One region of the Marinobacter sp. NP-4(2019) genome, then DNA from elsewhere that is predicted to be linked to it. Evidence: predicted binding sites of a transcription regulator. Region 1 holds the regulator's gene; the other holds the start of a gene.
What was found. Region 1 encodes sigma-54, which starts transcription at its own class of promoters, with help from an activator protein. Its sites were predicted from a motif close to ANTGGCATNNANNTTGCTNT; they were not measured.
Positions count from the first base shown of each region.

Region 2: a site for sigma-54 is predicted at 3,625-3,644, ahead of EHN06_RS01875 (ammonium transporter). Genes of this name have one in related genera too.

Region 1 covers NZ_CP034142.1:3,102,855-3,109,891, forward strand. The annotation lists gene EHN06_RS14090 (KpsF/GutQ family sugar-phosphate isomerase) at 1-252, shown strand, start outside; gene EHN06_RS14095 (KdsC family phosphatase) at 264-821, shown strand; gene lptC (LPS export ABC transporter periplasmic protein LptC) at 835-1,449, shown strand; gene lptA (lipopolysaccharide transport periplasmic protein LptA) at 1,421-1,972, shown strand; gene lptB (LPS export ABC transporter ATP-binding protein) at 1,950-2,675, shown strand; gene EHN06_RS14115 (RNA polymerase factor sigma-54) at 2,834-4,360, shown strand; gene hpf (ribosome hibernation promoting factor) at 4,444-4,752, shown strand; gene ptsN (PTS IIA-like nitrogen regulatory protein PtsN) at 4,837-5,307, shown strand; gene rapZ (RNase adapter RapZ) at 5,335-6,222, shown strand; gene EHN06_RS14135 (HPr family phosphocarrier protein) at 6,229-6,498, shown strand; gene mgtE (magnesium transporter) at 6,611-7,037, shown strand, end outside.
Region 2 covers NZ_CP034142.1:428,713-435,749, forward strand. The annotation lists gene EHN06_RS01865 (ABC transporter permease) at 1-1,247, shown strand, start outside; gene EHN06_RS01870 (lipocalin-like domain-containing protein) at 1,244-2,335, shown strand; gene EHN06_RS01875 (ammonium transporter) at 2,346-3,554, opposite strand; gene EHN06_RS01880 (YkvA family protein) at 3,740-4,153, opposite strand; gene EHN06_RS01885 (DUF6231 family protein) at 4,187-4,666, opposite strand; gene EHN06_RS01890 (Flp family type IVb pilin) at 5,027-5,257, shown strand; gene EHN06_RS01895 (TadE/TadG family type IV pilus assembly protein) at 5,293-5,733, shown strand; gene cpaB (Flp pilus assembly protein CpaB) at 5,759-6,607, shown strand; gene EHN06_RS01905 (type II and III secretion system protein family protein) at 6,597-7,037, shown strand, end outside.

The DNA of each region.
Region 1 (7,037 bases):
GGTAACCTGACCGGTGTCTTCACCGATGGCGATCTGCGTCGCACGCTGGACAGATCCTTTGACGTCCACACAACCCCCATTCACCAAGTCATGACCCATAACGGCAAAACCATCCAGGCCGACCACCTGGCCGCCGAGGCGTTAAACATCATGGAAGAAATGAAAATCAACGCCCTGCCCGTCACGGATGAAAATGGCCAACTGGTCGGCGCCATCAATATGCACGACCTGCTCCGCGCCGGCGTTATCTGAGGAGGCAAGCAATGACCGATACCCTGCGCCCGCAATGGCCGGCCCGCATTCTCGGCAAAGCCGCCAATATTCGCCTGCTCGCCCTGGATGTAGACGGCATCATGACCGATGGCAAACTGTTTTTCAGTGCCACGGGCGATGAAATGAAAGGCTTTAATATTCTGGATGGACTGGGTCTGAAACAGGTCATGGCCGCCGGCATTACCGTCGCCGTCATCACCGGGCGCACCTCGCCACTGACTCAAAAACGCATGAGCGACCTCGGCATCCCGCACCTGATGCAGGGCCGCGAAGACAAGAAGGTGGCGCTGCAGGAACTGGTCGAATCCCTTGGTGTCAGCCCCGACGAGATCGCCTATATGGGCGATGATCTGCCGGACCTGCCCGCCATCCGCTTTGCCGGCCTGGGCATTACCGTTCCCAACGGCTACTGGCTGGTTCGCGAACAGGCGGATGTATGTACCTCGGTCCCCGGTGGCAGCGGTGCGGTTCGGGAGGCCTGTGACCTGTTGCTGACCGCCTGCGGCCAGCTCGACACCACCCTGGCCGCCTACACCCTGGCCGACTGAAGGACCCGTCGCGATGAGAGGCAACCTGCTCCCCACCCTGTTACTGGTCGACCGTCCCTGGCTGAGAACCCTGGCACTGGGCTGCACCATTGTGGCTCTGATCGTGATGATGTGGCAGAGTGACGAGCCTCAGGAACCGGTGGACGCAGCGGCACTGAGAGGGCAGTCCGAACCCGATGGCTTTGTCGTCAACGGTCGCTACCTTTCATACGATGAAACCGGCAAACTCAATGTGCGCTTTGAAAGCCCGCGTATTGAGCAGTTTGAAGCCAGCAACAGGGCCATCATGGAATCCCCACGGGCGGAACTATTTGGTGAGGGTGAGTCCGAACCCTGGCACCTGAGCTCGGATACCGGAACTTACCGTGAGGCGGATGGCCTGCTTCACCTCAAAGGTAACGTCAAGGTGATTCGCACTGCCGGTGACCGCCGGGGCATCCTGACGACTTCCAGGCTGACGCTGGACAACAACAGCCGCACGGTCTACACCGACGCTCCGGTCACGCTGACCGATTCATTCAGCGTGACCCGGGCAACCGGAATGAAGGCCTGGATAGATGCCCGCATTCTCGAACTCGACTCACAGGTGGAAGGACGCTATGAACCTGGCCAACAAGCCAATCCGTAATTTTACCGCAGCGCTGGCAGCACTCCTGTTTGCCGGGTCAGCAGTTGCTTTCAGCCTGGACTCCGACACCCCGATTACCGTCAAAGCCAACAGCGCACGGCTGGATGACAGCAAGGGGGTTGCCACCTACACCGGAGACGTCACCCTGACCCAGGGAGCCACTGAGCTGACCGCCGACAAAGTGATCCTCTACCGTGATGAGAACGGCCTGCGGCGAATCGAAGCCACCGGGCAACCAGCCCACTACCGGCAACCCGCGCGGAACGGCGAAGGAGAAACCGACGCTCGCGCCCTCAACATCACCTACTCGGCCCCGGAAAACCGGCTGACATTTGAACGGGAAGCAGTGATTGAACAGAATGGCAACCTGTTCCGCGGCAACATCATTCATTATGATAGCGTCGACCGTGTCGTCACCGCAGAAGGGTCCGCCAGCAACGGCAATGGCCGTGTTGAGATGGTTATCCAGCCACGCAGCAGTCAAAACAGACAGGATTCGGATGGCAGTTCTCAGGGCCAGTAATCTGGCAAAAAGCTACAAACACAAAAAAGTGGTCCTTGACGTCTCCCTGGAGATTCGCAGTGGCGAAATTGTTGGCCTGCTGGGTCCCAATGGAGCAGGCAAGACCACCTGCTTCTACATGATCGTAGGACTGGTATCGGCGGATAATGGCCGCATCACCATCGACAGCAAGGACATTACGCCACTACCGATGCATGGTCGTGCCCGCAAGGGGATTGGCTACCTGCCCCAGGAAGCGTCGGTGTTCCGCAAGCTGACGGTGCGGGACAATATCATGGCGATCCTGGAGACCCGCAAGGAACTCAAACGGGCGGATCGCGAGGCCAAACTGGAAGAGCTGCTGGAAGAGTTCCACATTACGCACATCCGCGACAGCTTGGGCATGGCGCTGTCCGGCGGTGAGCGGCGGCGGGTGGAGATTGCCCGGGCGCTGGCGATGGAACCGGCGTTCATCCTGCTGGATGAACCCTTTGCCGGTGTCGACCCCATTTCGGTCAGCGACATCAAACAGATTATCCGGCACTTGCGGGACAAGGGGATCGGGGTATTGATTACTGATCACAACGTGCGTGAAACCCTGGACATTTGCGAGAATGCCTACATCGTTTCAGGCGGCCACATTATTGCTTCCGGAAATTCGGAGGAAATCCTGGCCAACCAGCAAGTGAAAGAGGTCTACCTCGGAAATGAATTCCGGCTTTGACCGGCGTCATATTCCAGAGCCGGTTTTACCATGACCCAATTGTCATGTCAGTGACAAGCAAGTACACTCGGCAAAGAACTTGCTTGGTCTGGCAAGTAGCCAGCATACAACGAATTTTTTTTGCAATCACTCGTTTACTGGGTGACGGATCCTGAACCATGGTTATGAAAGCGTCATTACAGTTAAAACTGGGTCAGAGCCTGACCATGACGCCCCAGTTGCAGCAGGCGATCAGGCTTCTGCAACTCTCTACTCTCGACCTTCAGCAGGAAATCCAGCAGGCTCTGGACTCCAACCCCATGCTGGAAACCTCGGAAGACGACGATACCCCGGATGCCAATACCTCCGAGCAGGACCACGAAGAGTCCCCGAAGTCCGAGGAAACCGCTTCGGCGACGGAGTCCACCTCCGACTGGGATGAATCCGAGAACGGTCCCGACTGGGCATCGGAGAATGACATTCCCGATAACATTCCGGACGATTTGCCAGTAGATACCGCCTGGGATGACATCTACCAGTCAGCACCGGCACCGGCGGCCCGCAATGAAGACGAGAACGACAGCGACTTCGAAACCCGCAATTCCCCGACCGAGACCCTTCAGGACCATCTCGAATGGCAGTTGAACCTGACCCCCCTGAGCGAACGGGACCAGGCCATCGCCCATGCCCTGATGGACGCAGTGGATGAGCGTGGCTACCTGGCCTCATCCATAGAGGAAATCCATTCCGGACTGGTGGACGACACCGAGGACGACCCGCTGGAACTGGACGAAGTGGAAGCAGTGCTGCACCGACTGCAGCACTTTGATCCACCCGGCGTCTTTGCCTGCAATCTGCAGGAGTGTCTGCTGATCCAGCTCAACCAGTTGCCGCCGGACACCCCCTGGCTGGCCCAGGCGCGACTGGTCATTACCCATTACATCAACCTGCTGGGCAACCGGGATTACGCACAACTGCTGCGCCGTAGCCGCCTGAAGGAAGATCAGTTGCGGGAAGTGCTGGCGCTGATCACCAGTCTCAACCCACGGCCGGGCGATTCGGTAGACCGGGCCGAACCGGATTACGTCATTCCCGATGTTATGGTTCGCAAGCACAACGGCCGCTGGCGAGTCGAACTCAATCCCGACATTGCTCCCCGGATCCGGGTCAATGCCAGTTACGCTTCCCTGATCAAGCGCGCGGACAGCAGCGCCGACAACACCTACCTGAGGGATCAGCTTCAGGAGGCGAAATGGTTCATCAAGAGCCTGCAAAGCCGAAACGAAACCCTGCTCAAGGTGGCCACACGGATTGTCGAGCATCAGCAGGGCTTTCTGGATCACGGCGAAGAAGCGATGAAGCCGTTGATTCTGTCGGACATTGCCCAGGCCGTGGAAATGCACGAGTCCACCATTTCCCGGGTGACCACCCAGAAATACATGCATACACCCCGTGGCATCTTTGAATTAAAGTACTTTTTCTCGAGCCACGTCAGTACTGATGAGGGTGGAGAGTGTTCCTCCACCGCGATCCGTGCCATGATCAAGAAACTGATTGCGGCAGAAACTCCGAAAAAGCCATTGAGCGATAGCAAAATTGCAGCCATGCTAGGAGAACAGGGTATCAAGGTAGCCAGGCGGACCGTAGCCAAATATCGTGAGGCTATGCACATTCCGCCTTCCAATGAACGGAAACGGCTGGTTTGACCCGACTGGATCCGCCGGCAGGAATAACGCCGGCACACCGTTGGCCCTCACCGGGGTCAGCATGATGACGACAGGAGACGCCTATGCAACTCAATATTTCAGGCCATCACGTAGAACTGACTCCCTCATTGAAAGATTACGTATCAGGCAAGTTTGAAAAGCTCGAGCGCCACTTTGACCACATCAGTAACTGTCAGGTGACGCTTCAGGTTGAGAAGGTAAGGCAAATGGCTGAGGCGACACTCCACGTGATTGGTGGTGAGATTCACGCAAAGGCTGAGAATGACGACATGTATGCAGCGATTGATTCGCTGATTGACAAACTGGACCGTCAGATTCTCAAACACAAGGAAAAGAACATCGATCGTATGCATGGTAATGGTGTCCGTTAAGATACCGGTTCCCAGGCATTCAAAATAATCGAGCTGCGGCACGAACGTGCCGCAGCCTTTTTTTTACGGAATTGCAGTCGATTCATGAGCGACACATCCCTGACTATCGAAAACATTCTTGCACCGGAACTGACCCTGTGCCGAACCCCGGCATCCAGCAAGAAACGGGTTCTGGAATTCATTGCCGAGCAGGTGAATCAACAGGATTCCTCTCTCAGCGAAACCCAGATCTTCAACAACCTGATTTCCCGGGAGCGGCTCGGCAGTACCGGCATTGGCCAGGGCATCGCCATCCCTCACTGTCGCCTTGAAGGGCTTGACCGGGTGGTTGGTGTACTGCTGACGCTGGAAGAAGGGGTCAGTTTCGATGCCATTGATAATCAGCCGGTGGATCTGGTGTTTGCCTTGATTGTTCCCAAGGAAGCGACCAGCGAACACCTGGAACTGCTGAGCCAACTGGCGGAGAAATTCAACGACCGGGGATTTTGCGATCAGTTGCGGCAATGTACGGATGCACAATCTCTCTACAGCTGCATGTTGGACGGTGATAGCTGATCATTTCTGAGCGGAGGCAAAAAGGCAATGAAACTGATTATTGTCAGTGGCAGGTCAGGCTCGGGAAAAAGTACGGCGCTTCACGTGCTGGAGGATCTGGGCTTTTACTGCATTGATAACCTGCCTATCGGCCTGCTCTTCCCCTTGACGACAGAAGCCGCCAATCACAGCGATTCCCCAGGCCGCCTGGGTAAAATGGCAGTCAGTATCGATGCCCGCAACCTGGCCGGTGAGCTGACCAACTTCGAAACCATTTATCGCCAGCTCCGGGGTACCGGCGTCACCGTCGAGATTATCTACCTGGATGCGGACGAACAATCCCTGCTCCAGCGTTTCCACGCAACACGTCGCAAACACCCGCTGAGTGACGACAAAACGTCACTCCGGGAAGCCATTGGCAATGAGAAACAGCTACTGGAGCCACTGTCAAAGCTGGCCGACCTCTACATCGATACCACCGGCATGTCCATGTATGAACTGCGCGACATGGTCAAGCAGCGTATCGTCGGGCGCAAGGACCAGGAACTGGCCCTGCTGTTTCAGTCATTCGGCTTCAAACACGGCGTGCCTCTGGATTCCGACTACGTCTTCGATGTGCGCTGCCTGCCTAATCCCTACTGGGATACCAGCCTTCGCCAGTATGTCGGCACTGACCAACCGGTTATCGAATTTCTGGAGAAAGAGCCCCTGAGCCGCAGGATGGTCGACGACCTGATTGCGTTTCTGGACAGCTGGTTGCCATCGTTCGCTGACAGCAATCGAAGCTACATGACCATTTCCATCGGCTGCACCGGCGGACAGCATCGCTCTGTCTATGTCTGCGAGCAACTGGGCGACTACTTCCGTCAGAAGTACAACAATGTCCAGGTCCGCCACACGGAATTACCCCACCTGCAAACCAGGGACCAGGGGTAAACGGGCATGATTCGACGTCCCATCACCATCATCAACAAGCTCGGTTTGCACGCGCGTGCCACCGCTAAGCTGGTTGCCACCGCCTCAGCCTATAAAAGCTCGGTGACAATCTGTGGCAAAGGTCGCGAAGTTGATGCGAAAAACATCATGCAGGTCATGATGCTGGCCGCAAGCCAGGGAACAGAAATAGAGCTGATTGCGGACGGCGCAGACGAGGAACAGGCGATTGAGGCCCTGGTCGAGCTGATCAATGACTATTTTGGCGAAGGCGAATAAACCCACATTCTCGACCGACTTTTGGTTTCCTGCGACATTCACCTACAACTCTTTATCACCTGTGCCGCCTAACTCCGCTATAATACGGGGGTTTTCTGACTGTGGGTGAACCATGACCGATATTCTGGAAAAAAGCCAGGCTCGCCAGCGCCTTCGCTCTCTTAGCGAAGCGCTTGACAGTGGCGCGTTGAAACAGGTTGCACGCATCCTGAATGGCGGTCTGAGCCCCAGTGATATAGCCCACCTGCTGGAGTCGTCCCCGCCCCGTCAGCGGGCCCTGTTGTGGAACCTGGTCGACAAGCAGCTGGAAGGTGAAGTCCTCCAGTACCTCGGTGATGATATCCGGGGCTACTTTCTCAGCCAGCTGAATGCCCAGGAACTGGCCGATATCCTCGAGGACTTCGAGTCGGATGACCTGGCCGACTTGCTCCAGCAATTGCCTGACACGGTTATCCAGGAAGTCCTGGACACCATGGACGAGCAGGATCGGCGACGGGTAGAGGAAGTCCTGTCCTACCCGGAGGACACCGCCGGTGGTC
Region 2 (7,037 bases), 1.8 Mb from region 1:
CCCTGGTGTTCGTGGCCGTGGGGCTGCTGACGCCACGACTTCTCTCAGGTGTCGCGCAATGGGGGGTCGAGGGTGCGGACGCCATAGGACGATGGCAGCGACGGGAACTGGCGGTGTTGTTCCGCCGTCTGGCTCTGCCGGTGGTGGCGCTGCAATTTGCGGTTGCCATGGTGCTGGCGATTCAGGCACTGGTGACGACTTTCGAGGACACCTTCGAGCGTTGGCTGGCCCAGCGTCTGCAAGCGGGGTTCTATGTGGAGGTGCCCACGCAAGCTGCGGCGGAGGATGGGGTTCGCTACCTTGAAAGCCTGTCAGGGGTGGGGGACTGGCATCTCGTTCGGCGTGGTACCACAGAGGTGGTGCGGGAAACGACGGGTGACCGCGGCCTCTCGTCAGTGCCAGCGGACGTGTTCTCTATTTCTCCGATTGGACCGTTGGTTATGGGCTGGACCTTGCTCGATGCGGCGCCGGATGCCTGGGAAAAGCTGGCAGCCGGTCAGGGAGTAATGGTGAATGAACAGCTGGCGCGACGTCAGGGGTATGGGCCCGCTGATCCAATCAGATTCACCCTCGGCGAGCAAACCCTGGAACTCCCGGTGGTTGGTGTGTATGCGGATTATGGTAGACCTGAGGGGGAGATCCTGGTTGCCGGTCAGATCCTGCCGGAGACATTCACCGCCCGCTTTCAAAGTCTTTCCCTGAACCCGGGCAGGCTGACCATGGCGGAGATCGAGCAGGGCCTGGCGGCCGTCTGGAACAACGATCATCTCACGGTCCGGGATAACGCCAGTATCCGGTCCCTGGCCTCTGGGGTATTTGACCAGACCTTCCTGATTACCCGTGCCATTACCGTGCTGACGTTGGTGCTGGCGGGAACGTCGTTGCTGATCATGGGATGGGTGTTCTTCACCACCCGGGCCTGGTACTACCGCTTGTTGTTTATTTGGGGGCTCTCCAGTAGAGAAGTGGCTGGCCAGCTCCGGTGGCTGGCCCTGTCGCTGACCGGCGCGGTTGCTGTGGCGGCCCTGCCATTGGGCCTATGGCTGACGTGGGTGTTGGTCAGCCGCATCAATCCACTGGCGTTTGGCTGGTCCCTGCCCATGACCGTGTATCCGGGATTCTGGCTGGAAATGTTGGTGCTGTGCCTGATGATTGGCCTGGCGATCGCGCTATTGATGCGCAGACAACTCGGGGCCGGGGTTCCTGCTCCAGCCATGGCCAACGTCACTGGTGGAGGTGAGCGATGACGCAAAGTTCTCAATCGCTTCGATGGGCGGCGCTTGCGTTTACCCTTACCCTGACGGCCTGCTCGGAAACGCCGGAATCCACCGGGTTTGCCGGCCTGGCTGAACAAGTGGATGAGAAAACCTTTGCCCAGCCGGCGCCGGGAGATCGGTTGCGGTTTCCTGAGGATTTCGGGCCCCACCCGCGACACCGCATTGAGTGGTGGTACCTGACCGCCAATCTCACCACCGATCAGGGCGACCCGCTGGGTCTGCAATGGACCCAGTTCCGCCAGGCCATGGTCGCCCGCGATCCCGATGGACCCGCGCCCGAAGCGGATAGTTGGCCTTTGGAGGCGGCCTGGATGGCCCATGCGGCAGTGTCCTTCAGGGGGCAACACCGGTTTGCCGAAAAACTGGCCCGGGGTGATATCGGGCAGGCGGGTGCGATGGCTGATCCCTTTGAGGTCTGGCACGACGACTGGCATTTGCAGGTGGCGGATGATGGCCACTGGCGGCTGCAGGTCAGCGGTGAGGGCTGGTCCTATGATCTGCAAGTGGCGGTTACTGGAGAGCCGGTCGCCCATGGCGATCATGGCTTCAGCCCCAAATCCGCCAGTGGCGAGGGTTCCATGTACTTCAGCCTGGTGGATCTGGCCATTGAAGGAGAGGTAATGCTCGACGGTGAAACGTTTGGAGTCTCGGGGCACGGCTGGTTCGACCGGGAATGGAGCAGCCAGTTTCTGAAAGCCGGCCAACAGGGCTGGGACTGGTTTGCGTTGCACCTGGAGTCCGGGGACAAGCTGATGATGTTCCGCTTGCGCGAAGCAGGCGGGGATTTCCTCTCTGGGACGTGGGTGACGCCGGAGCGGGAAGTCATTCCGTTAGGGGCGGATGCGATGACGCTGGAGATGGTCGAGCAGCGCGACACCGCTGCCGGCAACGTACCGGTCCAGTGGCAAATACACATTCCCGGTCGACAGGCCGAATTGACCGTGGCAGCGCCGCCAGGCGAATACTGGAACGACGGCTTGTTTCCCTACTGGGAAAGCCCGGTCAGCGTCAGCGGTAGCCATCGGGGCGAGGGCTACATGGAGCTGACCGGGTATTAGTATTAAGGCCTCAGTCCATTGAGGTGGCGCCGATTTTATGGATGCTTACGTCGGCGCCGTTGAATTCTTCTTCCTGGGTCAGGCGAAGGCCGGAGATTGCGTTAATCACGCCATATACAATCAGCCCGCCAATGAAGGCCACCAGAACGCCGGCGATGGAGCCGACAATCTGGGACATGAGGCTGACGCCCCCCAGTCCACCCAGGGCTTCCTGGCCGAAGATACCGGCAGCAATGGCACCCCAGACGCCACACACGCCGTGCAGCGGCCACACACCCAGCACATCGTCGAGACGTTCGATTTTGGCCTGGGCCCATTCGAACAGGTACACGAACACGGCTCCGGCAACACCGCCGGTCACCAGTGCACCGACCGGGTGCATCAGGTCCGAACCGGCACACACTGCCACCAGGCCGGCCAGTGGGCCGTTATGGATAAAGCCCGGGTCCTTTTTACCGACCAGCATGGCGACCAGTACGCCGCCGACCATGGCCATCAGACTGTTGACCGCCACCAGGCCGCTGATGCCGTCCAGGGTTTGTGCGGACATCACGTTAAAGCCGAACCAGCCTACGGTCAGAATCCAGGCGCCGAGGGCCAGGAACGGGATGTTGGACGGTGCAAAGGCGACTACGCGCCCATTGCGGTAGCGTCCGTTACGGGCGCCGAGCAGCAGGACCGCGGCCAGGGCGATCCAGCCACCCACGGCGTGCACCACAACGGAGCCGGCGAAGTCATGGAAGCCTGCACCAAACTGGGTCTCCAGCCAGGCCTGGAAGCCGTAATTACCGTTCCAGATCAGACCTTCGAAGAATGGATAAACGAAGGCCACGATCAGGCCGGAGGCAATCAACATGGGGTAGAACTTCGCCCGCTCGGCAATGCCGCCGGAGACGATGGCGGGAATCGCGGCGGCAAAGGTCATCAGGAAGAAAAACTTGACCAGATCGTAGCCATTGGCGGCGGTCAGTTCCGAGGCGCCGGCCATGAAGTGGCTGCCGTAGGCAATGTAGTAGCCGATGAAGAAATAGGCGACGGCAGAGACACCGAAGTCGGTCATGATCTTCACCAGGGCGTTGACCTGGTTCTTGTGCCTGACGGTGCCCACTTCCAGGAAGGCAAAGCCGGCGTGCATGGCCAGCACCATAATGGCGCCGATGAGTATGAACAGCGTGTTGGCGCTTTCGGTCAGGGTATGTACTGCACTCGTGATGTCCACGGGTTTTCTCTCCTGATAGGTAAGGTTGCTGCCTCTTACCGGGCAGTGCGTGCATTGATGGAGTGCGTTGTTAGCAAGAGATGTTCCAAAACAATGCAAACCAATGGAGAGAAGGGGGTTGGAGGGGGTGTTTGCCAGAGGCGAATGACAATTTTCGGGGTTTTCGCACTATATGGGTGCAAAATTCATTGATTTGCACCAATTTGGTCTTCCTGGTGCTCTTTCCAGGCGGCATAGCGGTGGAGGTCTGATTCCACCAGCTTCAGGCACAGGGCCACCACGCCGGCATCATCCAGAAAGCCGATGCCGATCAGCAGATCCGGGATAACATCCAGCGGGTTCAGAACATAAATAAGAGCGCCGGCAATGGCGGCGATGCTTTTCCAGGGCACATCGCGATAACTGCCGTTCCAGTAGTCGCGGATCATGCCAAACATCAGCCTGATGTCTGCGCTGAAGCGTTTGAGCTTACCGCTTCCTTTCACTTTCTCTTCTATGGCGCGTTGCCGGGCCAGCAGGTCTTCAAGGTCATCACGGTGGACCTTGTCAGCTTCTGCGTTCAACTGTGTCTCTGCATTCTTCTCGGTAAAGACCGGCATGTGTCTGATCCTGTCAGATTGAGTGTGGCCAAGTTACCACCAGGCCTTGCCCCACATCTCCGGGTTGGCCCAGTTGTCCGGGTTGTTCCAGGCCCGTTTGTGGTTGTAAGTGTCGATATTGTAGGTGTAGAGCGTTGACGGTTCACCATCGCTCTCCAGTTCCGCCTGTCGGCGGAAGCCCAGGGCAATAAAGTCAGTGAAACTCCAGCCGTGATCCGGTTTGACCACCACGGCAATCTGATGGGTGCCGTAGTTTCTCAGTTGACCCAGAAGGATCTCCCCCTGAGCCCGGGGAAGATGCTCCAGAACGTCGGTCACCAGTGCCAGGTCCTGGATCTCGGGCAGTGGAAATGCGTCTTTGAGCGAAGTTTCTGTCAGTGTCGTTAAATGACTGTGTTTGTTGTGTAACTGCCAGTGCCTGCCCGCTTCTTCCGCCAGCACCCCGCAAACCAGCAGCGTTTGTGGTTGGGTGGTATCAATAATTCTTGCAACGGCTTGATGGGGTGTTGTCATAAGAGGCCCAGGATACGGATGTGTGAACCAGTATCCCATTTGCAAAAGGCGCCAGGCAACAGGCCGGGGGAGTAAGTGTGGGCCGCGATTGGCCGGCTATCCGGCCTCGTTTCTATTGGCCGATAAGGCTAATTTTCTTGTCATTAAAGGCAATATTTAAACGGGAGAAGTGGTGTTAAGGTCCTGTGATGCAATCGACATTTGACCTGGCCTTTATAGGTGTTTTCTTGAACTGGGTCCATTGACGGTTGCAAAGAAACCTGACTGTTAGTAACAAAAAGCATAACAAAACCTGTCGCGTTATAAGCGGCATATGCTCTACGTTTAAACCATACAACAAGCCATGCGAAGGAGTTTGCCATGAGCATCCAAAGGATCAACAACTTGTCTACACGTATTGTCGCCAACCTGCAGACCAGGAAGTTGCCGCTTAAGTCAAAACAGAAAGGTGCCTCCGCGCTTGAATATATTGTTCTTGCAGCAGTGCTGGTGGGGCTTCTCACTTTCGCTCTGGCAGACGATACAATTCGAACTCAGGTGCAAACATTCTTTTCCAACCTGTTCACTGATGCCACGACTGCTGGTGATTGAGGCAACTCTAACTTTTCCGGTGAGAGGCGTGAGTCATGCGAGCTAGTCGCGGGGCAGTCGCTCTGGAATTTCTGCTCCTGTTTCCTATGGTCGTCGCCATGCTTTATGGGGCGGCGGCCTACGGTATCCTATTCTTCGGGAAATACGAGATGCAGAGTGTCGTGGACCAGGCCGTCTCATCTGCCTTGCGGGTGGATCGTACCTGGTATTCAGCCGATGAACTCTCGGGCCAGGTTGTGACCACCGCCAATGCGGCTCTGGCGAAAGGCTGGGCGTTGAAATCCCAACGCCTGAGGGCCGGAGCGGAAATCACTGGTGATGAATGTCAGGTGGATGGTTCGGGCAGCTTCCTGACTTGTACCCTCTCCCGCGATAACAAGGCCGAGCCCATGGTTCCTCAATTGACGTTCGGGTTTCTGGGGAAGTTTCCGCCCATGCCTGACACAATGAGTGCGGAAGCAACCATGGCCTTCTAGTTTGGATGACTAAGGCACAATAACAATGAACAAAAGACTGATTTATGCGTTGCCGGCGACGGTACTGGCGCTGGTTGCACTGGGCCTTGCCATCGTTGGTTTGTTGTCGACACAAGACCAGCCTGCCAACGCCGGGCAAGCCAAGGTATCCCAGCCTGAGCAAACACTGCCGGCTCCGGAGTACCAATATCTGGTCGCCCGTCAGGCACTGTCTCCCGGCGATGTCATGACAGAAGAGGGTTTTATGTCGGTTGCCTCTTCTGATCCCCTGCCTGATGCCATTCCTGCTGACGATGCCCCCTATGGTCAGCCTATCAAAACATCTCTGGCTGCGGGCCAGATGCTGACCACTGCCAACATGCGAATTGATAGCGTTCTGGAAACACTGGTTCCACATGGGCATCAGGCCATGGCTATCGCCGTTGACGATGTTTCTGGTGTCGGTGGGCTGCTGCGACCGGGTGACCGGGTCGATGTGACGGCTTCCTTTCGGCGCTCGGACAAGGACAAGCCCGCCGCGCTGAAATTACTGGGTAACGTGTTGGTCCTGGCAGTCAAGGGTGTGCCCTTTAACGGTGAAGCTGGCGAAGAAAGCGATTCCCGACGTAACAACACTGTTGTGCTGTCAGTCCCCGAGGACAAAGTCTCACGCCTGTTGTTGGCTTCCAGTGAAGGTAAGCTCCAGCTTGTCGCCGTTCCCCCGAAACAGGAGGTTGCATCAGAGGACGAAGAGCCCGAAGTGAAGCCGGTCTACCTGGAGGATCTTTTCCCCAAGCCTCCCAAGCCTGAACCGGCCCCGCGGGCTACGCCCCCACCTTCCACCCGCGTGCAGGTATTCGAAGGATCCGAATCAAGGAGTGTGTATGTACGGTAAACCGATCACCTTATGGCTAACGGCAGTGTTGCTGGGAAGTCTGGCAGTTACCCTGCCGGCGGCTCAGGGTGATACTGAGATGGTGGATGGTGCACCGGTCAAATTGGGCGACGGGGAACAGAAGGTGCTGAGCTTTCCGGATACCCTGGCCAAGGTAGCAACGTCTGATCCGGAAGTGGTGGCTGTGTCGGTGTCTGATGACAGGGAACTGCTGGTAACAGCTAAATCCCAGGGGGCGGCCATTTTATCGGTATGGCTCAAGGGGCGCTCCGAGCCGTTGCGTTCCCCGGTTGTTGTTGCGTCGACCCTCGGTGCCAAACTGCCCTTCGGTACTCAGGTACAGACCGATATTCGAATTGTTGAGGTTAATCGCAACGAGCTGAATGAATTGGGGGTGTATTACTCCAAGCTGTTTGATGGTGGACGCCTG